DNA from 2 places in the Aeribacillus sp. FSL M8-0254 genome. Region 2 is predicted to be linked to the other one. Evidence: a T-box and tRNA genes for the amino acid it is inferred to sense, from the RefSeq annotation. Region 2 holds a T-box; the other holds one or more tRNA genes.

Region 1 (15,418 bases), 930 kb from region 2:
AAATTCCCCATTAACTGTGAATTCATCAATCACATGTTGTATCGTGAAGCGGATAATGAAACTGATGATCCACAGCCAATACCCGCTTCCGACAATAAAATTCCACCTTATCTTCAACAATTTTTGCCTCTATTTATGGTACGGTTCTCCCCTATTTATGCGAAAAGCACGGTAGATTTGTTCGAGCAAAATGAGGCGCATGAGCTGGTGGGGGAAGGTCATTTTGGAAAACGAAAGGGCTTCGTCCGCCCGTTTCATTACCTCTTTGCTTAAGCCGAGAGAGCCTCCGATTAGAAAGGCGATTTTGCTTTTTCCGTATGTGGCCAGTTTATCTATACTATGTGCGAACTCTTCCGAGGATTTCATCTTGCCTCCAATGGCAAGGGCGATGACGTATGCATCGGTCGGGATTTTGGCTAAAATTCGTTCGCCTTCTTTGTTTTTGATTAGTTCCATTTCCTGCGGGCTTATTTGTTCAGGAGCCTTTTCGTCAGGAAGTTCAATGATGTCAACTTTTGCGTACGATGAAAGACGCTTTAAATATTCGTCGATTCCCTGCTTTAAATATTTTTCCTTCAGCTTCCCAATCGCTATAATTTGAATGTTCAACTTTCATATTTCCCCTTTTTTATTTTATCAACATGTTGATAACTATTTCCCACATAAAATAACAAATATTCCACAGATTTTATCCACAATTGTGGATGAATACCTCTATATTTCGTATCCGAAAATCAGTTCCCAACTATATATACTGCGGTTTTTTTGCACAATTCACAGGTTGTGGATAAGCTGTGATTAAATTCAATTTTTTGAATATTTGGTGCTGTTTCATACTGGTCTACATACATGTCGATTGCTAAATCAATATGATCCTCGCAGCAATACATTTATAATCCTCCTACCCCATAATGAAAACAGGAAAGCTGATTCGCCTTCCTGTTTTTTAAAAAGATTTTTGTTCAACGAGCTTCAGCTTCACTGTTTTCAACTCGCCGTTTCGATAGAATTTTACTTCCACTGTGCTTCCAACCTTTTGGCTGTATAGCTGCTTTCGAAGCTGGAGAACATTTTCGACCTTTTTCCCAGCAAGCTCTATAATTACGTCCTTCTCTCTCAAACCTGCGCGTTGAGCTGGCGACATCGGCTCAACACTCATCACAATCACGCCGTTTTTAACGTCCTTGGGTAAATTTAATGCCTCTTCCCAATAATAGCTTGGGATGTCTTCAAGAGACTGAAGACCGATTCCCATATATGGACGCTTCACTTCGCCGAATTTTTCAAGATCATTAATAATCGGAATTGCAATGTTAATTGGGATAGACAGTCCGATTCCTTCCACCGCGGATTCAGCAATTTTCATGGAATTAATTCCAATTACTTTCCCGTCTAAATTCACAAGTGCTCCGCCGCTGTTTCCGGGATTAATCGCGGCATCCGTCTGCAGCACTTCCGCCTGCCAATCCACTGTTCCGTTTTCATCAATATCAACAGGAATGGTCCGTTCTGTTCCGGAAATAATCCCTTGTGTAACAGACCCAGCAAATTGCAAGCCGAGCGGGTTTCCGATTGCCAGCACCGGCTCACCCGGTTTGACTATGTCCGAATTGCCGAATTCAGCAACCTTCTTAACATGCTTTGCATCCACAACCAATACTGCTAAATCCATCAGCTGATCACTGCCGACAAGTTCAGCGGGAATGCGTGTTTCGTCGTTTAATACAACTTCCAATTGATGCGCTCCGGCTACAACATGGTGATTTGTTACAATATAGGCTTTATCGCCTTCCTTTTTGTAGATGACCCCTGATCCTGTTCCTGCTTCTCCCTCTTGTTTTTGATCCCAGAAGCTAACTTGCTGAATATTGACGACTCCGACAACCGCATCACTCACTTTATTGACTGCTTCTGTAACTGCTGAATTCACATTTACATTTACTGTTTTGACTGGCCCTTGGACATTTTCTGTTTCCCCTTCCTCATTTTGCTCTGGACTGATGTTCAGATTATATGGAAGAATATTGAATTGTGCTAATGCTGGAAGGGAGAAAATAACTAATAACGCGCCTAACACGGCTCCGATTAACCCAGCCAATAATGATCCGCCCCAGTTTCCCCTTTGTTTTCTGTTATTATTCCGTTCAAAATCATCATCATAATATCCCATCGCCTCATCATTCCTTTCCGATGACGAATGATTTTATCTACATTATTATAGTATAACGCGAGCTGGCAGGAAAAATATATGACAACATTAACATACCCAACGATGGGGAAATTCAAACATTTAAACAGCTACGAGAGGCGTCGGTTTCTTTGGATCTGTATCATATAATTCAAATTGTTCTCCGACAATGAATCCTTTTTTCTCTAATACTTGCTGGACAGACATTCGTGCGAGCTCTTTCATATTATTTTCTTTACTTAAATGCGCCAAATAAATTCGTTTCGTCTTGTCGCCAATGACATCAGCCATAGCTAGTGCAGCATCTTCATTTGAAACATGTCCAACATCAGATAAAATTCTTCGTTTTACATTCCAAGGATACCGGCACATTCGCAGCATTTCTACGTCATGGTTGCTTTCAAAAATAAAAACATCTGCACCGCGTATGATCCCTTTCATTCTGTCGCTTACATATCCAGTATCAGTAATTAACGCTAGTTTTTTTCCATTGTGGTGAAACACAAAAAACATTGGTTCTGCTGCATCATGGGAAACGCCAAATGATTCAACCTCTAAACTTCCAAACGATTTCGTTTCGCCGATTTCAAAAGTAAACTTTTGTTCTAAATGAATTTCGCCGATTTCTCTCTCCATTGCTTTCCACGTTTTTTCATTCGCGAAAATCGGAATTTCGTATTTTCTCGCTAAAATTCCAAGTCCCTTGATGTGATCGCTATGCTCATGGGTGACTAATATACCGCTTAAATTTTTTATGTCCCGTTGAATTTCTTGAAACAAATTTTCCATTTGTTTACCACTTAATCCTGCATCGATTAACAGGGAATGTTCATCTGTTTCTACATAAATGGCATTCCCTGTGCTGCCGCTCGCGAGAACACTGAAATTAAGGCTCATTTCCTTCACTCACTCCAAATTATTATTCTCTTTCTCCGGTTTAATGACCTGACCTTCCAATGCATTCACATAATAATCTTCTGTTTTATTGACAACTACATGCCATGTCGGAGCCAAAATTTGTTGTTCCGACAGCGGGTATTGTGTGTAATATCCGTATTCTACATCAGTTACTTTACTGTTAGATTTCAGATCATTTTTTTCATAAAGAGCTTCCAATGCTTTGATCGCAGGCAATATTTCCTGCTTCTCCAACTCTTTTATATCTTCTAGCAATGTTTGCTGATAAGACACAATTTCATTTTTATCATTTAAATAAAAGACAATCATGCCGATTCCATCGCTTACATCTTGAAAAATAATTTTTCCTTTGTATTCCTGCAGACAAATAATTTCCCTTGTTTCTTTGCTGTAGCGCCAAAACTTGTATTGACTGCCCGCAATGATTTGTGTTGTTAAAATTTGCTTGATCTTATTTTCGATATTTTCTCCTACAATTGGAATCGGTTTGTCAAAACTCATCCGAAGCTTTGTTACCGAACGAGTCAACTCCTCATCAGGCAGCATCGGCTTTTGATTTTTCAGTTGTTCGATTTCTTCTTCCTTAAATATTTTGCTTTCTGCCGTTATATAAGAACCTTCTATTACTTCTTTTGGAAGCTTCCCAAATTGTATATTTTCCGCTGCAAATTGCTCTTCAATCGTCGTTTTCGTGATCATATCATATTTGGAGCTTTTGATTTTTTCGATATACTGAAAAGCTAAATAAATATCAAGGATCAGGAAGGCAATAATAAACACCGTTTTCGTTTTACTCCAATCCAATACCTTCCCCTCCTTTACCCGCTTTTTTCACATTCAGCCTTTGATATTTATCGTTTTCGAGTTCAATGCACCATATCGGCTCCAAATTTACGATATTTTGCCGTGACGACTGTTGTATGTCATAAGCGGGAAAAATACGTTTTATTTTGTCGGCTTCAATGCTTGGATTATCTTTAATAGCTTCAATTATATCTGCTGCTTTAGGTAAAGTCGTTTTATCTTCCCGGATAAAATCATCCAAATAAAATAACGGACGCTGATATAAGGCAATATCATTCTTTCCCCAGCTTTGCATGATCGTCGTGATCGAGTAATGCGAATCGCTGAACGAAAATACTGGTAAATTTCGGACCGTTAGACGAAAATAAATTTTCTGTTCTTGATCCGTTTTTTCGAAACGGTAATCATTTAATCCTGACAGCCAACCGCCATGTTTGTTCAAAAAATCAATGCTCTGCAAAATCAATTTTCCTTTTTCCGTCGTTAAAGATTGGTCAATTGTCGGATTAACGTAAACAACCCTTTCTTTATCTTCGTTGATGACAAGCTGACGTGAGCTGTCTGTATACACAAATTCGGAAGCATTGACATCCCGTTTTACATAACTTGGATCATTAAACAATGCATTTTTAAACTGCTCTCCGCTCATTGATTTTGTAAAAAATTGAAGGCGATGAATCGGAAACGGCTTTTCAGGCAAAAACAATCCGTTCCAAAACACGTAGCTTTCAAAGTTTTCTTTTTCTTTATACACTTCTGTCCACAAATTGCTTAAAACGGTTTTCACCTGTGCTTCTACAACATATTTATGCTCGTAGTCGACTAAATAAATTTTTCGATTCGATTTCTCGTTAGTCAGTGGAATATAAATCCGATCAAATTCTATATTGAAATCTCCTTCATCCGTCCAGTCGGTTATGGATAAGAGGGCTGACATCGGAATCGAGTCGTTAAAAATAACTTCAAAGTTAGGGGTTGAATTATGTATTTCCCTGTTTATCCATTGATTAAAACCATATTGCTTTTCAATCTCTCCAGAAATATTTTTGAATTCCTCTAGCTCCCACTGACGGATATCCTTCCAAAGTCTTTCGATGACGATTTCGTCATAAGTTGCGTAATGTTTTATTTTTTCATGAATCATAATATGATCCGGCTGCACGACTTCATAAGGCTGTTTTGTTACATTGCTTAACGGGTTGTTTTCAATATAGTTGGAGTTAGAAATTTCCCCGTAGTTTGGCTGATATGTCCAAATATTCCAGGTGAAGAATAAACTTGTCAGCACTAAAAATGTTAAAATGATGGATTTTATCGTTTCCCGGTTCATAGCCAATCATCCTCTTGGTTCCGTTCATACGGCAATGTGAAAAATACAGTCGTGCCTTTTCCTTCTTCACTTTCCACCCAAATTTCTCCTCCGTGTGCTTCCACCATCTCTTTTGCAATTGCAAGACCAAGACCGGTTCCGCCCATTTTGCGTGATCTAGCCTTATCAACACGATAAAAACGTTCAAAAATCTTTTTCACACTTTCTTTTGGAATTCCAATGCCTTCATCTTTTACGCTGACTTCAATATGGTCAACTTGTTCTTTTACTTGAAAAGAGATTTTTCCGCCTTCAGGAGAATATTTCAAAGCATTGGAAATAATATTATCGAGCACTTGCGTAATTTTATCAGGTTCAATTTCTACATAAAGGCTTTTTTTCGGAATGTTTCGTACAAATGTGACATGCTGCTGCTTAGACATTTCAAAACGATCAATAATTTTGTGGAAAAAGTCTGTGAAATTCACCATGTCTTTATTTAATTGATAATCTTTACTATCTAGTTTTGATAGCTGGAGCAAGTCATTAACAAGCCTAATCATCCGCTCCGTTTCATTTTGCGTCACTTGTAAAAATTTTGGTGCGATCGTTTCGTCTTTCCAAGCCCCTTCCGCCAATGCTTCCAAGTAACTACGCATTGTAGTAAGCGGCGTCCGCAGCTCATGAGAAACGTTTGCGACAAATTCACGCCGCTCTTGGTTGATTCGTTCCTGCTCTGTTACATCGTAAACTACAGCAATCAATCCGTTAATATGATCTTCATCAATTTGTATCGTAGAAAAGCTGATTCGTAGTATATACGGTTTTTCCTTTGTGCTGAAATCTAACAGCATCGGTTCTTGCTGGTTCACTAAATCTTCAAAAGTACATTCATCCGTTAAATCTAAAAGCTCCACAATTGATTTTCCTAAGGCTGTTTCACGTGAAACATTCAACATTTCATGGGCCGGATTGTTCATGACAATTACTTTTCCATGCCGATCTGTAGCTATGACACCTTCTGTCATATGAGTAATAATAGACGCCAGCTTTCTACGTTCTTCTTCAGTTGTTTCCTGTGCTTCCTCCAATTTTTCCGTGAGATGATTGAACGTTAATGCAAGCTGTCCAATTTCATCTTCTCCATACACTTTTACTTTTCTGGAAAAATTCCCTTTTGCCAGCTCCAACGCTTGCCTTCTCATATCTGACAACGGACGGGTAATAGTGCGGGCAAGAAAAATTCCTAGCGCCGCGGTAATAAGAAGGGACATCCCTGTGCCTGTCGCAAAAATTTTGTTAATCGTCCGCAATTGTGAAAAAACTTCCTCCATTGAGGCAACGACATAAACAACGCCAATTGTTTCTCGTTTATAATCTGTGACGATCGGAGTCGCTGACACATACATACGATGCTTCGTTTGCGGATCAAGCAAAACATTGCTTTCAGGTGAACCGACGATTAAAGTCCGTTTAATCATATTTTCAGTTGTTCTTTTCCCGATCACATCTTTGTTGTAATCAGATGTCCCGATGACACGCGCATCTTGGTCCACTACGCGAACTTCATGAATTTCCTCTCGTTTAAAATCTTGCAAAATAGTAGAGATCTCATCTTCCATATCCAATGATTCGTCCGCTTCTTCGTTAGTCATCGCTTGTTCAATCTGGTAAGCCAGCAAATCAATCCGCTGCGAAAGGGAAGATTTAAAATTTTCTATAAGAGAAGATTCCAATTCCTTAACGAAGTAAATACCGATGATTTGCATAGCCAAAATAATCAAAAGCACATAGATCAGCACAATTTTAAAATGGATCGAACGGAAAAAACTCACTCGACTGCTATACATGTTCACTGCTCCTGTTCAGGATTGCGCAAATAATAACCTACCCCTCTTCTTGTCACAATCCATATTGGATGGCTTGGGTTGTCTTCAATTTTTTCTCTTAGTCTTCTAACCGTGACATCTACAGTTCTGACGTCTCCGAAATAGTCATATCCCCAAACGGTTTGCAGCAAATGCTCTCGGGTCATGACCTGTCCAATGTGCTTCGCTAAATAGTGAAGCAATTCAAACTCACGATGAGTAAGCTCGATCGTTTCTCCCCGTTTTGAAACGACATATGCATCAGGATGAATAACGAGAGAACCGATTTGAATTTCCGACTGTTCAGAAGCCGCTTCCCTTGTAGCATTTGTTTGCTGTCTTCGTAAATTTGCCTTTACCCTTGCCAAGAGCTCCCTTGTGCTGAATGGTTTTGTCACATAATCATCAGCACCAAGCTCCAGACCAAGCACTTTATCGATTTCTGAATCTTTCGCAGTCAACATAATAATCGGCATTTCATATTTTTTTCGGACTTCCCGGCACACTTCCATTCCATCCTTGCTGGGAAGCATAATATCTAACAATATCAAGTCAGGTTTAATTTCTTCCACCATTTCAATCGCGCTTGTTCCATCATAAGCACAGTATACATCAAAACCTTCTTTTTTAAGATTAAACTCTAATATATCTGCAATTGGTTTTTCATCATCAACAACTAATATTTTTTTATTTCCCATCATTTTCTCCCCTTTTGATCTATTAACTTTACTTTACCACGATTACATTCATCTTATCATCAACTTTCAATACAAATGGAAAAAACAAGCAGAAAACCCCTAGCTATTGCTAGAGGTCTTAAATTCAATAGGTTTTGGAACTTAGAGTAAACCCCTGTAAATTCCTATCAAACCTATTATATCAATTTTTATCTTATTGTAACAGCTTGAGATGAGAAATCAAATTTCTATTTACAACCACAAATGTTACCAATTTTGGTTTAACTTACTTATAGCCAAAAATAGCACGGATAAACCGTGCGTATGAAGTGGCTCGGGACGGAATCGAACCGCCGACACAAGGATTTTCAGTCCTTTGCTCTACCGACTGAGCTACCGAGCCGTATAAAGTTTTCAAGAATGCGAATTCTCTTTCCCTCTCTCAAGCCTTTCATATATGTGGATTCTCGAATGTGAGGAAGCTTGTATAATTTTTCTCGATTGTAATGGTGAGCCATGGAGGATTCGAACCTCCGACCCTCTGATTAAAAGTCAGATGCTCTACCTACTGAGCTAATGGCTCATAAAAAATTTTTTCCTATCTAATCCATTTTTCATTTGTCAGATGTCCCTTCCTCTTCTAGCTTTTTCGAGGATGTTGGATGCGTCGGGACAACTCGTCGCTTATTCGATGAAGCTTTGCTCGTTGCTCTACCGACTGAGCTAATGGCTCATAAAAAAATTTTTTTCTTCTAATCCATTTTAAAATTGTCAGATGTCCCTTCCTCTTCCTGATTTTTCGAGGATGTTGGATGCGTTGTGCGAACAGTTTGGAGCCAATACGCTCATTTTTCTCAAGACGTGTATAATAATATCATTTCTAGAGGGACAAAACAACGATTTTTTTTAATTTCACAAAAAAAAGAGGGAACAGCCGATCCCTCCAAGTTTATTATATTGGACTGTATACACTGCGGACAACATTTGTTTGTGAACGATCTGGACCAACTGAAAAGATGGAAAGTGGGATACCTGTTAACTGGGAAATCCGTTCAACATAATGGCGTGCATTGTCAGGAAGATCGTCCAAGCTTTTTGCCCCCGTAATGTCTTCCTTCCAACCCGGCAATTCCTCATAGACAGGTTCGCACTGTGCAAGTACTTTTAAACTTGCTGGAAATTCTTCTAAAATTTCACCTTTGTATTTGTAGGCGATGCATATTTTTAATGTTTCGATTCCTGTCAATACATCGATGGAATTTAAAGATAAATCAGTTATTCCGCTTACCCGGCGCGCATGGCGAACAACAACGCTGTCAAACCAGCCCACTCGACGCGGACGTCCTGTTGTTGTACCATATTCCCGTCCAACTTCACGAATTTGATCGCCAATTTCATCGTGGAGCTCTGTCGGAAACGGACCGTCTCCTACACGAGTTGTATAAGCTTTTGATACGCCGACAACATGTTTAATTTTCGTAGGACCTACACCTGCTCCAATTGTCACACCGCCTGCTACTGGATTGGAAGATGTAACAAAAGGATATGTACCTTGATCGATATCAAGCATAACACCTTGCGCGCCTTCAAATAAAACACGGCGTCCTTCATCAAGCGCGTCGTTCAGCACAACAGATGTGTCGCATACATATTGTTTGATTTGTTGGCCGTACTCGTAGTATTCATTTAAAATCTCTTCCAGTTTAAACCCTTCAACTTCGTATACTTTTTCAAACAGGCGATTTTTTTCTTCTAAATTTCTTCTCAATTTTTCTTCAAAGACTTCACGATCCAATAAATCGGCGATGCGGATGCCAATACGGGCTGCTTTATCCATATAGGCTGGACCTATTCCTTTTTTCGTCGTCCCGATCTTGTTGGCTCCTTTTCGTTCTTCTTCCACTTCATCCAATTTTAAATGATAAGGCAAAATGACGTGAGCGCGGTTGGAAATTCGCAGATTATTTGTTTGAATTCCCCGTTTATGCAAACCGTTCAACTCTTCTACCAGCGCTTTAGGATCGACAACCATTCCGTTTCCGATGACACAAATTTTATCTTGATAAAAAATACCGGATGGGATTAAATGCAGTTTATATGTTTCACCGTTAAATTTGATTGTATGGCCAGCATTGTTTCCACCTTGGTAACGGGCGATCACTTCCGCATTTTGAGAAAGGAAATCGGTTATTTTCCCTTTTCCTTCATCCCCCCATTGTGTACCAACAACAACAACTGATGACATGTGTGCACCTCCGTGTTCACCAAAAATCCAATACAAAGAAACAAGTTTATTCTACCAATTGTAGCAAGTAGAGTCAATAAAATCCGAACGTTCACTTTATTATTAAATATTTTGTTCGTATTATATAAGATGCTTACAAAAAACAACTGCCTCATCAAGAGACAGCAGGAGGAATATGATCGTCTTCATATCTTCTTTCAAGATTTACAAATTTATTATATTCTTTTACAAATGCAAGCTGAACAGTTCCTACAGGGCCGTTCCGCTGCTTGGCTATAATGATTTCAATAATATTTTTGTTTTCTGATTCCGTATTGTAGTAATCATCTCTGTATAAAAAGGCGACGATATCTGCATCCTGCTCAATACTACCGGACTCCCGAATATCTGACATCATCGGGCGTTTATCTTGACGCTGCTCGACGCTTCGTGATAGCTGGGATAATGCGATAACCGGCACTTCCAATTCACGTGCCAAAGCCTTAAGAGATCTTGATATTTCCGAAACTTCCTGCTGGCGGTTTTCCCGATTCCGCCCGCTTCCTTGAATTAATTGCAAATAATCTATGATAATTAAACCAAGGCCCTTTTCCTGTTTTAACCGTCTGCATTTGGCGCGAATATCACTCACTCTTATGCCAGGTGTATCATCAATATAAATGCCGGCATTTGATAAACTCCCCATTGCCATCGTCAACTTTCCCCAATCATCCGGGGTTAAATTTCCCGTTCGCAAATTTTGGGCATCTATGTTTCCTTCTGCGCATAGCATACGCATGACAAGCTGTTCCGCACCCATTTCCAAGCTAAAAATCGCTACATTTTCGTCCGTTTTCGTCGCAACATTTTGAGCGATGTTTAAGGCAAATGCAGTTTTACCGACAGACGGGCGGGCCGCTACGATAATTAAATCATTTCGCTGAAAGCCGGCCGTCATACGATCCAATTCGGAAAAGCCTGTAGGAATTCCTGTAATTTCCCCTTTGCGATTGTGGAGCATTTCAATTTTATCGTATGTTCGAACAAGAATATCTTTAATGTTTTGAAACAATCCGGCTTTTCTCCGCTGCGCCACTTCCATGATGCTTTTTTCGGCTTCTGTTAAAAGTGTTTCCACATCGTCTTCCCGATTATAGCCTTCTTGAGCTATAGACGTTGCTGTTCGTATAAGTCTTCTCAATATCGATTTTTCTTCAACAATTTTCGCATAATATTCGATATTTGCTGCTGTAGGAACGGATCCCGCTAAATCGCTTAAATAAGAAACCCCGCCAACCTCTTCCAAAATTTTCGCATCCGCCAAGTCTTTTGTCACCGTTACTAAATCGACGGGCTCTCCTTTTTCCGAAAGCCTCAACATTGATTGAAAAATCTTTTGATGGCTCGATCGATAAAAATCTTCAGGCACTAATATTTCGGAAGCTAACATAAGCGCTTCAGGTTCTAAAAAAATTGCCCCAAGCACTGCCTGCTCTGCTTCTATATTTTGTGGTGGAATTCGATCACTGACCAGAAGATCATTCAAGATGATCACCGCCTTACCGTGGACACATAAATTTTTTCTCCAAAAAGTATAAAGAGAAATGTGGCATTACTTCAAGATCAATTTCTTTCCATAATACCACATTGCTCCTTGCCATTATTCTTCTGTCACATGTACCTTTAACGTCGCCGTCACTTCCGAATGAAGCTTAATCGGAACATTTGTATAGCCTAAAGAACGAATCGCATCTGGAAGATCAATTTTCCGTTTATCGATTTGAATATTATGTGCTTTTTTTAATTGATCAGCAATTTGTTTGCTTGTTACAGAACCAAATAATCTTCCGCCCTCACCGGCTTTCGCTTTTAATTCAACCGTGATTTTTTCAAGCTGTTCTTTTAATTTTTTTGCCTGCGCTAATTCTTCCGCTGCCTCTTTTTCTTCTTTTTTCTTTTGCGCTTCCAGCTGTTTTAAATTGGCACTCGTCGCTTCAACAGCCAAACCTTTTTTAAAAAGATAATTTTGGGCATAGCCGTCAGCTACATTTTTTACTTCACCTTTTTTCCCTTTCCCCTTTACATCTTGTAAAAAAATCACTTTCATTCTTCATTTCTCCCTTCTAAATATTGTTGAACAGCTTCTTTTAATCGTTTTTCTGCTTCATTTATCGTAACATGCTCCAACTGGGTCGCGGCATTTGTTAAATGCCCTCCACCTCCAAGTGCTTCCATTATTAATTGAACATTAAAATCGCCCAATGATCTAGCACTAATACCGACTGTATGTTCATCACGCTTCGCAATGACAAACGACGCCAATACGCCGTTCATTGATAAAAGAGTGTCAGCTGCCTGAGCAATGATCACTTGATCGTAATATTCATCTTCTCGATCTGCTTTTGCTATTGCAACCCCATTATTCATAATCTCTGTGTTTTGAATGAACTTGGCACGTTGAACAAATTGTTGAATATCCTCTTTCAACAATTTTTGGACAAGGATTGTATCCGCTCCTTTTGATCGCAAATAAGACGCCGCATCAAATGTTCTAGAGCCTGTTCGAAGCGTGAAGCATTTTGTATCTACCGTAATACCTGCCAACAATGCAGTGGCCTCTATTGTACTCATTTTAAATTCTGCAGGCTGATATACTAAAATTTCCGTAACAAGTTCAGATGTAGATGATGCATAAGGTTCTATATAAACAAGCAGTGGATCTTGAATAAATTCTTCTCCCCTGCGATGATGGTCAATGACTACTACATGGTCAATTTCGCTCAGCAATTTTTGTTCAGCCACCATTGAAGGTTTATTCGTATCTAGAATCACGAGAAGAGAATGATCTGTTGCAATATTCAGGGCTTCATCCGGAGTAATGAATCTGGACCATAACTCAGCATCCTTCTTTACTTCCTCCACAAGCTTTTGAAGTCCTTGGCCGAATTCTTCATAGTTTACAACAATAAAACCTTCTTTATGATTGATTTGCGCCACCTTCAATATTCCTATTGCTGAACCAATTGAATCCATGTCAGGATTTTTATGACCCATAATAAATACTTTATCACTTTCACGAATGATTTCTTTTAATGCATGGGAAATCACTCGAGCTCTAACGCGTGTGCGTTTTTCGATCGGATTTGTTTGTCCGCCGTAAAATTTAACCTTGCCATTTCCCCGTTTAATAGTAACTTGGTCTCCTCCGCGGCCTAAGGCAAGATCTAGACTCGACTGCGCCAGATGCCCCAATTCAGACAGATCTTTAATGCCGGCTCCAATCCCGATGCTTAAGGTGAGAGAAACATTTTGAATAACCGCTTTTTCTCTGACTTCATCTAAAATAGAAAATTTCGTTTTTTCAAGCTCAGCCAAAATTTTTTCATTAAAAACCGCAATAAAACGTTCAGAGGAAATTCTTTTTAAAAAAATACCGTTATCGACTGCCCATTTATTTAATATGGATGTCACAAGACTGTTTAAATTGCTCCGCTTTTGATCGTCGAGCCCTTGTGCGATTTCATCATAATTATCTAAAAATATATAAGCTAAAACAATCCGTTCGCTTTCATACTGCTTTTTTAGTTCCGTTTGGTCCGTTTCATCAAAAAAATAAAGAAGCCTTTCTTCTTTTTTGACAATGACGCGAAATTTACGATTTTGAAGAGTCACGATATCGGAATCTATCCCTTTTTGAAATAACACTTTTAATGTTTCAGAAATTTCGTCAAGAGGACGACCGACCAGCTTGTCGTTCTTAAAATATGAAGCTAAAAATGGATTGACCCATTCCACTGCAAATTGATCGTTGATAAGCATAATGCCAATCGGCATCTTCATAAAAACTTCATCGCCAGCTTTTTTCAAACGAAACGTTAAATCAGAAATAGAATGTTCCAATTCCAATTTCAATCGTTTAACAGCATAAAAGAAAAAAAACAACAGACAACCTGCAACGATTGCGCTAATACAGCCAATCACCCAATTATAAAATAACAGAAAACCGATCATTGCCGCTATTACGCCGATGAGTGCGTATAACGGGTAAAAGAATAAAGGTTTTTCAAAAAAACTCGGCATTTTATTCAGCTCCTTGCAAAAAGAACGAACCAAGGCCTAACGTATTTTTTCGCGGAGATTAAACCCTAAATCAATGATTCCCAATATTCGTACTGGATAAAGAAGAATTGGCAAAATAAATGTTCCAATTACAATCAATACCGGCACTGCTTTCGAAAGTTTTTTCACATGACAAAAATAAAGAATAAAGGAAAACCCTTGAATTAAAAGCACAGTCTGTAAAACAAACACAATATTGTAAAGCGCGATATTTAAAAAAGATTCTTTAGGCAAATTGATAAGCATAAGGAGAATGGCGATTAAATAATACCAAATAATACTTTTTGGAAATTTCCAGTCGCGGAAAGGGGTGATTGTTCCAACATTCAATTTTAATCTTTTTATAATTCCAATGTTCAATATATGTATAATCACGGCTAACATAAATGACACAATGACAAACATGCTCGGAAGCAAGTTCATTAATAAATCAAACTGCTCGTTCATTTGCTCCATCATTGTTTTTTTCATTTCTTCATCCATTGAAGGGAATGCGGCTAATGTTTCCCTTACTGAAGACTTGGTTTGTTGTATAACATCACTAAAAAGATCAACGCCCAAAAAAGCAATTGATAACGCATAATCAAGAACGAAATTGATGAGCAATGAAATGGTGCCGCCTATTAACGCAAACAGCTGCCGTTTTTGACGATAAAAGTATGCCATTATGATACCTGTCACACTGAACATGAGCCCAATCGGCAGCGAAACGATGGAGCCGACCAAAAATGTCATCACGATTGATGCTAATAATAAAACAAAAGACTGCTTAATTCCGTGGCGGATACCGAAAATAATAAACGGCGTCGAAAGGAAAAATATTGATATAATGCTTAATATCGGAACATATAAAGTAATTAATAGAAAAACGGTATAAATAGCAACGAATATAGCACCTTCTGTTAAAACATTCGTACGTTTCACAGACTCACCTCAATCAAGACTCATACCATTATTTTAATCTAGACTTTTTAAACAATCAAATCATGGTTTCATTTAACGGACAAGAAAAAAGCAACAAGGGATTCACCTTGCTGCCTTTGAAATTTCTTATTTATCATCTGCAACATAAGGAAGCAATGCCATTTGACGGGCCCGTTTAATGGCAACTGTTAATTTCCGTTGATATTTTGCACTCGTTCCTGTTACACGGCGAGGCAAAATTTTTCCGCGTTCAGAAATGAATTTTTTAAGCAAATCAACATCTTTGTAATCAATGTGCGTAATGCCGTTTGCTGTGAAATAGCACACTTTCCGGCGTTTACCGCGGCCTCTGCGTCCAGCCATTACAATTCCTCCCTTCTTTACATT
Region 2 (15,418 bases):
ATGAAATTTATCATGACCGTTTGAAATTAGAAGGAATAGGTCTTTTAAAAACATACCTTGTCGATGAAAGCGAACCGAAAAAATATATTTATGAACTTCAACGACCTCTTTCCCCCAAACAATTTTTTTATGATGGAATGTTGAACATATATTTATACAACAGAGTTGGAAAAACGGTGTACCAAAGATTGAAAAGCTATTTTTCCGATAAATCGGTTGATAGCAACGCTAAAGATGTGACAAGATCATTTCATGAAGTATACCAATCGATCCACCCATCTGAGCTTTCAGCCAATATTGCAATGGAACCTGAGGAAAACGATCAGGAGCTTTTTGATCATGCGCCTGGAGAACCGATTTCGATTCAAAACCAGTCCTTTGATTTTCAATTGTTTTATGACGGTTTATCAGAGCATATTGTGCCCAAAAAAGCGATCACGCCTGCGGTTAAGGAAGCTGTTGAGAAATTAGCATATGTTTATGGAATTGATCCAATTGAAATGAAAAATCTGGTCATCCGTTCTTTGGATCATGATGAGCAAATTAATTTAGACGAGCTGCGAAAATGGGCGAGGGATTGGTATAAGCTGAATCACGGTAACCGTCTTCCAGAGCTTGTTGATAGGCTTCAGCCTTTGAATCAGCGGGTGAAAGACGAAGAAATTGAACAGTCAAAAGATAAGGAATTAATTCGACAGCTTGAATCCATCTCTCCAAGACAGTTTCTAAAAGATATTTCAGGCGGGATTGAACCGTCCGCAGCGGATTTGAAAATTATTGAAGATGTCATGTTTCAGCAAAAGCTGCTTCCCGGAGTTGTCAATGTTTTAATTTATTATGTCCTGCTAAAAACAAATATGAAATTGTCAAGAGCGTATGTTGAGAAAATTGCCAGCCACTGGGCTCGATTAGGAATTAAAACTGTGAAGGATGCAGTGGATGTGGCGAAAAAAGAACATAAGAAATATTTAACTTGGGCGGAAACAAAGGATAAGAAGACTGACAGCAAAAAAATCGTTCGAAAAGAAAAACTCCCTTCATGGCTTTTGGAAAACGAAAATCAACAGGTAGAAAACATCGATCCGGAAGCGTTTGAAAAAGAAAAACAAAAGCTGCAGGAGCGGATTAAAAAATATAAAAATAAACAGAAGGACTAGGTGAAAGGAGGGAGGAAGATGGAATCCCTGCAAAATCATTTAAAACAATTCATGAACAGCAAAGGGTTTCGGGAAACGTATTTGAACTTGAAACAGCAAATAAAATCGGACAAAGATGTCAGGTTATTTTTAGAAAAGCATAAAAATCAAATCGATGAACATATGATTGACCGCAGCTTAGGCAAACTGTATGAATTTGTAACGCAGAGCAAGTTTTGCCGTGAATGCCGAAATTTAGATGAGTGCAAAAATATTTTAAAAGGATATCACCCTACATTAATTATTGAAAGAAAAACAATCGACCTGAAATATGATAAATGCCCAAGAAAAGAAGCATATGATGCTCGAAAAAAACAAGAATCGCTCATTAAATGCATGTATGTACCAAAGGAAATCCTCAATGCACACCTTGAGGATATTGATTTAAACGAACCGAACCGTCTGAAGGCAGTGTCTCTCGTGCAAGATTTTGTTGAGCAATACGGTCAGAATGATCGGTTAAAAGGATTGTATTTATACGGTTCCTTCGGCGTGGGAAAGACATTTATTCTTGGAGCGATCGCGAATGAGCTGGCGGAAAAAGGCGTTCCTTCCATGCTTGTATATGTTCCGGAGTTTGTCAGGGAGTTAAAAAGCGCACTTCAAGATCATTCACTGAATGAAAAGATTGATGCGGTTAAAAAAATTCCGGTATTAATGCTTGATGATATTGGTGCTGAATCGATGTCGAGCTGGATGAGAGACGACATTTTAGGCTCGATTCTCCAATTCCGCATGCTTGAAAATTTACCGACCTTTTTTACATCCAACTTTAATTTTAGCGAATTGGAACACCACCTGACTTATTCACAAAAAGGCGAAATAGAACAGCTAAAGGCAAAAAGAATTATGGAAAGGATTCGTTTTTTGGCCATTCCCGTGGAATTGAAAGGAAAAAATCGCAGACAAGAATAACCGCTGGACAGCAAACACTTCTAAATAATGCCATCCCCCCATATATATAGAAACAGGACTTGCTATATAAAGGGGGGGATCTTTTTTTGCTGGAAATAACTTTTCAAACGGAAAAAGAAGCTTCTTATCTGCATCAATTGCTTAATACAGAGAAGGAAAACTTTGATTTCCAAGCAGCCTTGCTGAACGGCACAGTATTAACATGTGAAACAGATGATTGGGAAACATTTATATCTGATGTGCTCGTACCATCATTTGTTGACTTTTTTCTAAATGTGAAAGAGCCCCGTCTCCTTCTTTTTATAATTGAAAAACAATTTTATTTTGAGGATGAAGATGAAAAACAGCAAATTTTACATATTGCTCAATCGATCTTGGAAGGAGAGCGGGCGGAAATTCCAATGATCAAACATTTTGAGCCGAGAGAAAACTTAATTATTTCTGCTTTAACGAATTTCCTTCGGCCAAACCAATCTTTTTCTATAGAATCATTTATTCAATTCCGCTTGTCTGATTATTTATCAAGACTTTCGGAATATGTCGGTCTCTCCATTGAAGAGTATAAAATGGAGCAGGAATACCAAAATTTTATTCAAAGCTTGCGGGAATATGTTCTCAATAAAAAACCGAAATTATCAACGATTCATATTTTGCATGATACTTCCTTTCAAGTGTTTAATGAAAAGTTCATCGAAATAAAAGAGCTGGAATTGAAAAAGTGGATTGATCGGGAATTTATTTATCGCCACCCGATGTATATTGATTCCCATTTGCTGGCCCCGCTTGTATCCATTGCTCCTTTAGAAATTTATATATACTCCGATCAACAGGAGGAAGCAATGATTCAAACGATCCAAAACATCTTTCAGGAACGGGTTCGATTTTTTTCAAGGGCTAGCTTTCAAAAACGATAAGTTTCTTTCAGTACTCCTTGATTTTTGGTGGCGAATCAGTCTATAATACGGTTGAAATCATTCATCACGAAAAGGTTATGATGAGGACACGGGAGTATTATCACAGTTCAAAGAGAGGGAAGGCACAGGCTGAAACCTTCCTAACTCGTGTAATGCTCTTACCACCTCTAAACTTCAGCTGTGAACGGCTTTTGCCAAGTAATAGCTGGCGGATTGTTCCGTTATCAAAATGAGCCGCGCAAAGTTTTGAGCGGGAACTAGGGTGGAACCACGGGTTTTACATACAACACTCGTCCCTTCTTTTAGGGACGGGTGTTTATTTTTGCAAGAAAAAACAAAGGAGGAAAGAAGATGAAAGAAGCCATTAAAATTACTTTTCCAGACGGTTCTGTAAAAGAATTTCCGCACGGAACAACAACGGAAGAAATCGCTGCATCCATCAGCCCTGGATTAAAGAAAAAAGCCATTGCAGGTAAAATAAATGGAAAGCTTATTGATTTAAAAACCCCGATTGAACAAGACGGCCATATTGAAATTTTGACGCCTGATACAAAAGAAGCGTTAGAAATTTTACGACATAGTACAGCACATTTAATGGCGCAAGCGATTAAACGGCTTTACCCAAATGTAAAATTGGGAGTTGGGCCCGTCATTGAAAACGGTTTTTATTATGATATCGATATGGATGAAACGATCTCACACGAAGATTTGCCTAAAATCGAAAAAGAAATGAAAAAAATTGTCGGCGAAAATTTGCCGGTTATTCGTAAAGAAGTAAGCCGCGATGAAGCAAAAAAAATGTATGAGGAAATCGGCGACCATTTAAAGCTTGAGCTTATCGATGATATTCCGGAAGGCGAAATCATTTCCATATATGAGCAAGGAGAATTTTTCGATCTATGCCGAGGAATCCACGTTCCTTCTACCGGAAAAATAAAGGAATTTAAATTGCTCAGCGTAGCCGGCGCCTACTGGCGTGGAGACAGCAAAAACAAAATGCTTCAACGCATATACGGTACAGCATTTTTTACAAAAGAAGAGCTTAAAGAACATCTCCGCATGCTTGAAGAAGCGAAAGAGCGGGATCATCGCAAGCTTGGAAAAGAATTAAACCTGTTTACCACTTCTCAAAAGGTTGGACAAGGCTTGCCGCTTTGGCTGCCAAAAGGTGCAACTATCCGCCGGATTATCGAACGCTATATTGTTGATAAAGAAATTAAACTCGGATACCAGCATGTATACACACCTGTTCTCGGCAGCGTCGATCTTTATAAAGCTTCCGGCCATTGGGACCATTATCAAGATGATATGTTTCCGCCAATGAAGATGGATAACGAAGAGCTTGTATTGCGTCCGATGAACTGCCCGCATCATATGATGATTTACAAAAATGAAATTCACAGCTATCGGGAATTGCCGATCCGCATTGCAGAACTTGGAACAATGCACAGATACGAAATGTCAGGTGCATTGACAGGGCTGCAGCGTGTTCGCGGGATGACGTTGAACGATGCGCATATTTTCGTGCGGCCGGATCAAATTAAAGACGAATTCATCCGAGTTGTCCGTCTTATTGAAGAGGTATACGAGGATTTTGGTATAAAAGATTATTCGTTCCGATTATCTTACCGCGATCCTGAGGATAAAGAAAAATATTATGATGATGATGAAATGTGGGAAAAGGCCCAGTCGATGCTGAAAGCCGCAATGGACGAACTCGGGCTGGATTATTATGAAGCGGAAGGTGAAGCGGCATTTTACGGACCGAAATTGGATGTACAAGTGCGGACGGCTTTAGGAAAAGATGAAACATTATCGACTGTTCAGCTAGATTTTCTCCTTCCGGAACGGCTTGATTTAACATATGTTGGCGAAGACGGCAAACATCATCGACCAGTTGTTATTCACCGCGGAGTTGTTTCAACGATGGAACGGTTTGTTGCCTTCTTAATTGAGGAATATAAAGGCGCCTTCCCAACTTGGCTTGCGCCTGTGCAAGTGAAAGTCATCCCTGTTTCGCCGGAAGTGCATCTTGATTATGCCAAAACAGTAGAACAGCGTCTTCAGCAAGAAGGCTTGCGTGTTGAAGTCGATATTCGGGATGAAAAAATCGGCTATAAAATTCGTGAGGCACAAATGCAAAAAATCCCGTACATGGTCGTTGTCGGTGATCAAGAAGCAGAAAATGAGACGGTCAATGTCAGAAAGTATGGAGAACAAAAATCAGAATCCATGCCGCTGGAGACATTTGCTGTATCTGTTGGAAAAGAAGGGAGAAAATAAGGAAATCGGCGTTTGCTGATTTCCTTTTTTTGAAACATAAGCGAGGGGTGTACGGATGGAAATAGTAGGAATTGATGCAGGGGGAAGTTTATTAAAAATTGCTTATGTTGAACATGGGCGATATCGGTATAAATGGTTTCCAATTGATGAAATGGATCAAGCTCTTTCTTGGATGAAGAGATTGAAGCCGGCTGCCCGCTATAGAATAACAGGAGGCAGAGCTGCAAAAGTAAAAGAAAAATTGACCGGCGCTGATGTGACCTTTATTCCAGAATTTGATTCAGTTTGTATAGGAACAAGAGAGCTTTTAGTAAAAGAAGGAAAGGAGCCAAAGAGCGATTTTTTAATCGTCAGTATCGGAACGGGAACATCTTTTTTCCTTATGAAGGGCGAGCGTTATGAGCGTCTGCTTGGTAGCGGTATCGGCGGCGGTGTTATTTCCGGTTTAAGCCGGCTCATTTTGCAGGAGAGCAATTTTTATCAAATCGTTGATTTGGCGAAAAAAGGTGATCGAAGCCATGTTGATTTGTTGGTAAAAGATTTGTATGGAGAAGAGGCTCCACCAATTTTAGGAGATTTAACCGCTGCTAATTTTGGCAATCCGGATTTATCGAGAGCCCGGAAAAAAGATGCTGCTGCAGCGTTATTTCAATTGATTGGTGAAACGATCGTTCTTTTGGCAAAGCAATGTGCCGAGCTTCATCAAGTGGACACGTGTGTCTATGTTGGAGCTGCAATTTCGCAAAACCCTCCTTTACAACAAATCATCCAAAGCTTTGATTCCATGACAGGTCTGCAAAGCATATTTTTATCAAACGGTTCTTTTACCGGAGCATTGGGAGCTATTTTATATCAATAATGTTTAAAACAATGGAGGAATTATTTTTCTTCAAGCTCAGAAATATTTACAACCGTACGTTCTTTAAACGGACCTCTTACATGAACGGTTGCTGTTTTTCCATCTTCATTTAGCTGATCAATCCAAACGGAAGCTCCGTTATAGAGAACTTCAATATCAGCCGGCGAGGATAAAATTTGTTTTACGCGGTTTGCATCCATTTCGATCACTCCAATAGTTATATGATATATTGATTATCATGTCCACTCCATTCCGATTTATGTATGTTCAAATAGACTCTTGCATTTTCTGTTTGAATAGTTTAAAATGATATCGTTTTTGAAGAAATGTTGTTTTGACAAAGCTGCTTTGCCATGGTAGAATATTATAGTCAAGGAGAACAAGCAGAAGCACCCGCTTCTCACCTGATTGACGCACATCGTTGCTGTTGACAGGTTTATACATTGGACAAAAAGTTCGTGTATTCAACGTGTGGGTGCAGTGTGCGTCTACGCGTTTTTTATTTGCATAAACGAATGTATAAGCTCTGTCAAGGCGAACGTGCACTTTGTTTATAAAATCTTGGAGGTGGCTCATTATTAGCAAAGACATGTTAGTAAACGAGGGCATCCGCGCTCGTGAAGTTCGACTGGTCGATCAGAACGGTAATCAGTTAGGCATTAAATCACGGCAAGAAGCGCTTGATATTGCCGCAAATGCCAATTTGGATCTCGTTCTTGTTGCTCCGAATGCAAAACCGCCGGTTGCTCGCATCATGGATTACGGAAAATACCGCTTCGAGCAGCAAAAGAAAGAAAAAGAGGCGCGTAAAAAGCAGAAAGTTATTAATGTGAAGGAAGTCCGCCTAAGCCCAACAATTGAAGAGCATGACTTTAATACAAAGCTTCGCAATGCTCGGAAATTTTTGGAGAAGGGTGACAAGGTGAAAGCATCGATCCGCTTTAAAGGAAGAGCGATTACCCATAAAGAAATCGGCCAACGAGTTCTAGAAAGATTTTCTGAAGCATGCGCTGACATCAGTTCTGTTGAAACGAAGCCGAAAATGGATGGGCGCAGCATGTTTCTAGTGCTAGCACCGAAAAACGAAAAGAAATAGAAGGAGGATCCTTTTATGCCTAAAATGAAAACTCATCGCGGCTCTGCGAAAAGATTTAAAAAAACTGGGAACGGAAATTTGAAACGGTCTCATGCATTTACTAGTCATTTATTCGCTAACAAAACTCAAAAGCAAAAACGCAAACTTCGCAAACCAGCATTAGTAAGCAAAGGTGACTTTAAACGTATTCATCAAATGCTTGACAATATAAAATAATTTTTAACTTCGATTTTTTAGGAGGGAATGCATTATGGCACGTGTTAAAGGCGGTACAGTGACACGCAGACGCCGCAAAAAAATTATTAAGCTTGCAAAAGGTTATTACGGTTCGAAGCATCGTTTATATAAAGTTGCTAACCAGCAAGTAATGAAATCTTTAATGTATGCATACCGTGACCGTCGCCAAAGAAAACGCGATTTCCGTAAGCTTTGGATTACGAGAATCAATGCTGCTGCGCGCATTCACGGTCTTTCCTACAACCGGTTCATGCACGGTTTAAAGCTTGCTGGCATTGAAGTAAACAGAAAAATGCTTGCTGACTTAGCAGTAAATGATGAAAAAGGATTTGCACAACTCGCCGAAACAGCTAAAGCTGAATTAAATAAGTAATCGAAAAAGCAAGCCACCTATAAACGTACATTGCCTTTTGGGCTGGACATAATTGAACAGCACATTATTGATCCCCTTTAAGTAGACGTGTAAAAAATCTGCGCAATGACTCGCGGATGCTGCACTTCTATTTGGAGGGGATTTTTATATGGCTGAAAAGGTAAACGATTATGGCTTTACGTTTCTCGACAGTGAAAAAAGTCAAAAGATCAAAGGTTTTTTAGGCCGATGCAAAAAATTTAGGTTCTATACTAAATGTTGGGATCAAGAATATCATCAAAATTAAAAATTTACGAAGCACTCTGTTTTATAATGAAAGTGACCAAGCCCAATTAAAAAGGAGACTTCGAAAAATTATAAACAATTACTGAGCTGTTTTACAAAATTTCATAGAGGAAGAGAAAAGGTAATGGGATAAAAATAGAAATGGAAGCTAACAGCAGCTCCCGCAATGGGAACTGCCTTCAGAATGCTTATTTTCTTTTTAAATCAGAAATGTTGCATAGATTGATCAAAAAAGCGACACCATGATCGTCCAGTCATGGACCGCATAGTCTTTTAACGCTGTCAATTTTGAACGGGAATGTCAAGCTGCTCTTTCTTTTTTGCCGTCTTAAGATAGTGTCGGGAATTCCGATTCGTTCCGATTCAAAAACTCTTTAATTGGACTTTTCCAGTCGATTTTGGCGTAAGGATATGCTTCTTTTATTTTCGATTCTATAAATTGAAAATCTTCTTTTGTAAACCCCCTTAACTTATTTGGAGTAGATGTCCAAATAAAAACGGAGATAACTTCAAAAGAAGTTTCAGTCGTGCCTAAATATTTTTCCCCTTCAAATAAAACTCCTTTATGCGTTAACAAAAAATTTTTGTGGACATTTTCTTTATCATCAAGAAAGAAAAATTTTTTTTGCTCATGAGCCAATTCTAACTTTCGCTTCGGGTTCAATAAATATTTAATGAATGAATAAATTAGGAAAATAATCGCAGCAATTATGAAAAGACGAAGAAGGATGACAATCATTTACTTTAAACCTCCCCGAAGGTCATATTCATACATATACATTACGAAAAAGGAATTGAAGGGGTTTCATTCATGATCACATTTGCTATAATTTTTTTAGATATATTTTAGGGGTTGAGAAAATGGATTTTGAACAGTTATATAAAATGCAAAAAGAATTGGATGAAAAAATTGAAAAGAAACACGGTTTGGAGGAAGAAAGGCTGATCGAGAGAAAAGTTTTAGCCTTGCTTGTCGAAATTGGCGAATTGGCTAATGAAACGCGCTGCTTTAAATTTTGGAGCGTTAAGCCGCCTTCCGACAGAGAGGTTATTTTGGAAGAGTATGTAGACGGCCTTCATTTTTTATTGTCGATCGGCCATGAATTGTATATTGAAAAACTGCCGGAAATGAAAGCAAGAAAAATCGATAAAAGCCTGACCGATCTTTTTTTAAACGTTTATCAAAAAACGGCAAAATTCAGTGAATATTTGTCTGTCCAAGCGTATATCGATTTATTTAACGACTATGTTACACTCGGCTCTGCGCTGGGCTTTTCAGAGGAAGATATTATTTCAGCATACATGGCGAAAAATGAAGTCAATCATGCAAGACAAAATCAAGGATATTAACAATTCCGTTTGGGAAAAATGAAGAATATAAATTAAAGGAGGTTTCAGTGTGGAGAAATGGGATGAAACATTGAAAATGTTAAAAGATTTAACAGACGCGAAAGGCATCGCCGGCAATGAACGGGAAGTCAGAGAAGTAATGAGAGGGTACATAAAAGATTATGCAGATGATATCCAAACGGATGGACTCGGCAGTTTAATTGCCAAAAAAGAAGGAGAATCAGGCGGACCCAAAATTATGATCGCGGGCCATCTTGATGAGGTCGGCTTTATGGTTACGCAAATTGATGATAAAGGGTTCATTCGCTTTCAGCCTGTTGGTGGCTGGTGGAATCAAGTTATGCTCGCACAAAGAGTGACGATTGTCACCCAAAAAGGAGATGTGACCGGCATCATCGGTTCCAAGCCGCCGCATATTTTGCCGGCAGAAGCACGAAAAAAGCCTGTAGAGATCAAAGACATGTTTATTGATATTGGCGCCAGCAGCCGAGAAGAAGCGATGGAATTTGGTGTTCGTCCCGGCGACCAAATTGTGCCTTATTTTGAGTTCACCGTTATGAAAAATGATAAAATCCTTTTGGCGAAAGCTTGGGATAACCGCATCGGTTGTGCAATAGCGATCGAAGTTTTGAAAAAGCTGAAAGGGGTAAACCATCCGAACGTCGTTTACGGTGTAGGAACCGTTCAGGAGGAAGTAGGATTAAGAGGAGCCCGCACATCAGCCCATTATATTGAGCCTGATATTGCTTTCGGCGTAGACGTCGGAATAGCCGGCGACACTCCAGGCATTTCCGAAAAAGAAGCGATGGGAAAAATGGGGAAAGGTCCGCAAATTATTTTATATGATGCTTCTATGGTCTCCCATAAAGGGCTTCGCGATTTTGTCGTAGGGGTCGCTGAAGAATGCGGCATTCCATATCAGTATGATGCTATGCCGGGAGGCGGTACAGACTCCGGATCGATTCATTTAACAGGAAATGGTGTTCCAACGCTTTCCATTACGATTGCAACGCGCTACATTCATACACACGCTGCGATGATTCATCGCGAAGACTTTGAACATACGGTTCAATTATTGACAGAAGTCATTAAACGCCTCGACAAAAAAACGGTTGAAAACATTACGTACAACTAAAAAGCAGGAGCTGGTTATTTCCCAGCTCCAGTCTCTTTTAATCCTTGTTCAAGTGTTTCAACCATTTCCTGTTGATCACGCTGACTTGAATGGTTCCAGATAATTTCAAATAACACGCCTAACCCTGGAAGCATTTTTTCTTCCTTGCTATTGATGGCATCAACGATCGTTTCTCTCAGCTCGTCTTTTGAATTTTGCGATATGTTGGCAATGACTGCATTGCGCAAATCAAAATTCATATCCTTCACCTCGTTTTTCTTCATTCTTCTTTATTTTTTCTTTTGTTTTCTATAATATGTATATGAAATGAACTATCAGTTGAAGGAGACACCATCATTGAAACGGATTGCGTCAACTAAAAATGAAAGAGTAAAAGAATGGAAAAAGCTGCAATCAAGAAAAAAACGGGAAGAGCGCGGGCTGTTTTTAATTGAAGGCTTGCATTTAATTGAGGAAGCTCTCAAATACAAATCAATTGTTCAAGAGTTAATTGTTTTAGAAGGAGCGAAGCTGCCAAATCATTTTTTCGAAGGTACTATTCCGACAACGATTGTTTCCAAAGAGGTGTTTTCGCTTCTGTCTGAAACGGATTCCCCGCAAGGTGTCATGGCTGTTTGTAAGCAGCTTAGGTGGGAAATCGATTTGAACGCCAAAAAATGGCTGTTAATAGATGCGGTTCAAGACCCAGGAAATCTCGGTACGATCATTCGTACTGCAGATGCGGCTGGAATGGATGTTGTGATTTTAGGTGACGGGACGGTTGATTTGTACAATAGTAAAACGATCCGGGCGACACAAGGATCAATTTTTCATTTGCCTGTGGTCAATTCGTCATTAAAACAGATTATAAACAAATTGAAGGAAGAGAAAATTCCTGTATTTGGAACTTCAACAAAAAATGCTGTTTTCTATAAAGAGATCCCTCCATCTGAAACATTTGCCCTCCTTGTAGGAAATGAGGGAAATGGGGTCTCAAAAGAGCTGCTGGATATGACGGATCAAAATTTACACATTCCGATTTATGGAAAAGCGGAGTCATTAAATGTTGCCGTTGCTTCAGCTATTTTCATGTACCATCTTCGCAAATAGTGTTGCGCCTTTAATTTCTTTTTTTTATAATTAAAAGCAATTGAATAAAGGAATAACGATGACGGAGAAGAGTAGTTTGCAGGTCGCCATTTAGGGAGAAAATGCCGTAGACTGGAAGCATTTTTATGGTAGAGGCAAACGAATTCACCTCCAGAGTTGACGCCAGGACCATGCGGAAGCATGTAAAGGCGCTCCGGCTGTGCCGTTATGATAATGAAGTGAACAAAGATTCTTTCTTTGTTAATAAGGGTGGTACCGCGAAATTCAACTCGTCCCTTTTTTGGGATGGGTTTTTTTATTTATTTTAAAAAAAGGAGGAATTTACATGCAGGAAGAATTAACAAAGCTTCGCGATGAAGCGTTGCAAAAGGTACGGGAAGCAACGGATTTAAAACAATTGCAAAATATTCGCGTTCAATATCTTGGAAAAAAAGGACCGATTACCGAAGTTCTTCGCGGAATGGGAAAGCTTTCGAAAGAAGAACGGCCGAAAATAGGTGCGTTAGCAAATGAAATTCGGGAAGTGATTGCCGGGGAAATAACAAGTAAGCAAGAACAACTCGAAAAAGCAGAAATCGAGAAAAAATTACAGCAAGAAACGATTGACGTTACCCTTCCAGGCAGACCGGTTCGAACAGGAAACCATCATCCTCTCCAAGCGGTCATTGAAGAAATTGAAGATTTGTTTATCGGCATGGGATACACAGTAGAGGAAGGTCCAGAAGTTGAAACAGATTATTACAATTTTGAAGCGCTCAATTTGCCGAAAGGCCATCCGGCAAGGGATATGCAAGATTCCTTTTACATAACTGATGAAATTTTGCTGCGCACACACACATCTCCAGTTCAGGCGAGAACGCTAGAAAAATATAAGGGGAAAGGTCCTGTAAAAATCATTTGTCCAGGGAAAGTATACAGACGTGATACAGATGATGCAACGCACTCCCATCAATTTACGCAAATTGAAGGGCTCGTTGTGGATGAAAACATTCGCATGAGCGATTTAAAAGGAACGCTCGAAGTGTTTGCGAAAAAACTGTTCGGTGAAGACAGGCAAATTCGTCTGCGTCCGAGCTTTTTCCCGTTTACTGAACCGTCGGTGGAAGTCGATGTATCCTGTTTTAAATGCTCCATGAAAGGCTGTCATGTATGCAAAGGAACAGGCTGGATTGAAATTTTAGGAGCAGGGATGGTTCATCCAAACGTTTTGGAAATGGCGGGATTCGATTCGAAAAAATACCGTGGTTTTGCATTTGGAATGGGACCGGAACGGATTGCCATGTTGAAATATGGAATTGATGATATTCGTCATTTTTATACAAACGATGTGCGTTTTTTGAAACAGTTTAAACAAGCTTAAAAGGAGGTTTTCTCATGTTCGTTTCATACAAATGGCTCTCTGAATATGTTGATCTAGACATTTCCCCTGAGGAGCTGGCTGAAAAAATAACGAAGAGCGGCATTGAAGTTGAAAATGTTCAAGCTGTTAATGAAGGAATAAAAGATGTTGTAGTTGGACAGGTGCTTGAAAAAGAACAGCATCCAAATGCAGAAAAATTAAGCAAATGTTTAGTTGACATCGGTGAAGGAGAACCAGTGCAAATTATATGCGGCGCCCAAAACGTTGAAAAAGGTCAAAAAGTGCCGGTAGCCAAAGTTGGTGCGGTTTTGCCGGGCAATTTCAAAATTAAACGGGCAAAGCTGCGCGGTGAAGAATCTAACGGTATGATTTGTTCTTTGCAAGAGCTGGGCATTGAAGGAAAGCTTGTCCCAAAAGAGTTTTCTGACGGCATTTTTGTTTTCCCTAGTGATGCTGAAGTTGGAAAAAATGCGATTGAACAGCTGTTTATGGACGATTATGTACTTGAATTAGGTCTTACACCAAACCGTTCTGACTGTTTAAGCATGATCGGTGTTGCCTATGAAGTTGCAGCAATTTTAAAGAAAGAGGTTCGAAAGCCGGAAGTTCATTATGAGGTTGCCGAAGAAAAAGCAACTGATTATATTACTGTGAATGTTGAAGCAAAAGAAGATAATCCATTCTATGTAGCCAAAATTATTAAAAATGTCAAAATTGCCCCTTCCCCTTTATGGATGCAAATGCGCTTAATAAAAGCCGGAATCAGACCGCATAACAACGTCGTCGATATTACAAACTATTGTTTATTAGAATACGGCCAGCCGCTTCATGCGTTTGACTATGACCGGTTCGGATCAAAGGAAATACTCGTTCGCCGCGCACATGACGGAGAGACGATCGTGACCCTTGATGATCAAGAACGAAAGCTTACAAGCGATCACCTTGTGATCACAAATGGCAAAGTACCTGTTGCATTAGCTGGTGTAATGGGAGGGGCCGATTCTGAAGTAAGAGACGATACGACGACCGTTTTGCTTGAGGCCGCCTATTTTAAAGGCAGCGTTGTCCGAAAAGCGTCGAAGGATTTCGGACTTAGAAGTGAAGCGAGCTTGAGATTTGAAAAGGGAGTTGACCCGAACAGGGTAAAAACTGCAGCAGAGCGGGCAGCACAATTGATCGCAAAATACGCCTCCGGAACTGTTTTAGAAGGTGAAGCAGAATTTCATGATTTTTCAATCGAGAAAAAAGTGATCACCATTTCCGCTGAGAAAATTAACAACGTTTTAGGGACAAACATTGCAGTAGATGAAATAAAAGAAATTTTTGACCGCTTGCAATTTGAAACCGTTGAAGAAAACGGTCTTTTTACAGTAACCGTTCCGACAAGAAGAGGCGATATTGCGATTGAAGAAGATTTAATTGAAGAAGTAGCCCGCCTTTACGGATATGACTATATTCCGTCAACATTGCCTGAAGGATCTTCAACATCCGGAGCATTAACAGACTATCAATTGAAAAGAAGAAAAGTGCGAAGATTTTTGGAAGGCGCCGGGCTTTATCAAGCGATCACATATTCGTTAACGAGCAAAGAAAAGGCGGGACAATTTACGCTGGAGACGTCAAGCTTTACTCAATTAGCATTGCCGATGAGTGAAGAGCGGAGTGTTTTGCGTTTAAGCCTGCTTCCTCATTTGCTTGAGTCCGTAAAATATAATAAAGCGCGGCAAATCGATGATATTCATCTTTATGAAATTAGTTCTGTTTTCATTTCGGACGATGCTTTAGAAAAGCCTTTGGAAAAAGAACGTTTATCAGGCGTCATGACGGGTCACTACGTTTATCACCCATGGCAAGGGGAAAAAACAAAAGTTGATTTTTATGTTGTGAAAGGAATTTTAGACGGTTTATTTGATCTGCTTGGACTGTTGGATGAAATTGAGTATAAACAGGCAAAACGTGAAGGGCTGCATCCCGGCAGAACGGCAGATATTTATTTAAACGGATCATTCATCGGATTTGTCGGCGAATTAAATCCGGAAGTTGAAAAAGAGTATGATTTAGATGAAACATATGTTTTTGAGCTGAAGCTAGCCGATCTCATTCAATATGAAGCTAAGCCAGTCATATATACGCCGATTCCAAGGTTCCCATCCATTACAAGGGATATCGCCTTAGTCGTTGATCAGCATGTGCATGCTGGCGAGCTTCAAGAAACGATCCGGGAAGCGGGCGGAAAACTGTTAAAAGAGATTTCCATTTTTGATGTGTATGAAGGAGAACGTTTGGGAGCAGGGAAAAAATCGATCGCATTTTCACTCCGCTACTA

What was found. The T-box of region 2 lies ahead of pheS (phenylalanine--tRNA ligase subunit alpha). A T-box ahead of a tRNA ligase gene usually reads a tRNA of that ligase, here a tRNA-Phe.
Region 1: it has a tRNA-Phe gene. The T-box ahead of pheS (phenylalanine--tRNA ligase subunit alpha) is inferred to sense a tRNA for this amino acid. The anticodon was not compared.

Annotation. Positions count from the first base shown of each region.
Region 1 is NZ_JBBOZY010000001.1:3,760,136-3,775,553, forward strand. It holds gene rlmH (23S rRNA (pseudouridine(1915)-N(3))-methyltransferase RlmH) at 130-609, opposite strand; gene NSQ44_RS18115 (CxxH/CxxC protein) at 735-890, opposite strand; gene NSQ44_RS18120 (S1C family serine protease) at 947-2,170, opposite strand; gene NSQ44_RS18125 (MBL fold metallo-hydrolase) at 2,291-3,085, opposite strand; gene NSQ44_RS18130 (two-component system regulatory protein YycI) at 3,095-3,910, opposite strand; gene NSQ44_RS18135 (YycH family regulatory protein) at 3,897-5,240, opposite strand; gene walK (cell wall metabolism sensor histidine kinase WalK) at 5,237-7,069, opposite strand; gene yycF (response regulator YycF) at 7,072-7,785, opposite strand; tRNA gene NSQ44_RS18150 (tRNA-Phe) at 8,095-8,167, opposite strand; tRNA gene NSQ44_RS18155 (tRNA-Lys) at 8,272-8,347, opposite strand; gene NSQ44_RS18160 (adenylosuccinate synthase) at 8,717-10,009, opposite strand; gene dnaB (replicative DNA helicase) at 10,164-11,534, opposite strand; gene rplI (50S ribosomal protein L9) at 11,649-12,095, opposite strand; gene NSQ44_RS18175 (DHH family phosphoesterase) at 12,092-14,068, opposite strand; gene NSQ44_RS18180 (YybS family protein) at 14,105-15,031, opposite strand; gene rpsR (30S ribosomal protein S18) at 15,158-15,394, opposite strand.
Region 2 is NZ_JBBOZY010000001.1:2,827,076-2,842,493, reverse strand. It holds gene NSQ44_RS13800 (replication initiation and membrane attachment family protein) at 1-1,157, shown strand, start outside; gene dnaI (primosomal protein DnaI) at 1,176-2,111, shown strand; gene ytxC (putative sporulation protein YtxC) at 2,198-3,025, shown strand; gene thrS (threonine--tRNA ligase) at 3,377-5,308, shown strand; gene coaW (type II pantothenate kinase) at 5,364-6,167, shown strand; gene NSQ44_RS13775 (H-type small acid-soluble spore protein) at 6,188-6,367, opposite strand; ribosomal protein L20 leader region at 6,543-6,673, shown strand; gene infC (translation initiation factor IF-3) at 6,742-7,263, shown strand; gene rpmI (50S ribosomal protein L35) at 7,279-7,479, shown strand; gene rplT (50S ribosomal protein L20) at 7,514-7,873, shown strand; gene NSQ44_RS13755 (hypothetical protein) at 8,487-8,897, opposite strand; gene NSQ44_RS13750 (dUTP diphosphatase) at 9,020-9,508, shown strand; gene NSQ44_RS13745 (M42 family metallopeptidase) at 9,558-10,643, shown strand; gene sspI (small acid-soluble spore protein SspI) at 10,658-10,882, opposite strand; gene NSQ44_RS13735 (TrmH family RNA methyltransferase) at 10,980-11,732, shown strand; T-box leader at 11,782-12,012, shown strand; gene pheS (phenylalanine--tRNA ligase subunit alpha) at 12,058-13,092, shown strand; gene pheT (phenylalanine--tRNA ligase subunit beta) at 13,107-15,418, shown strand, end outside.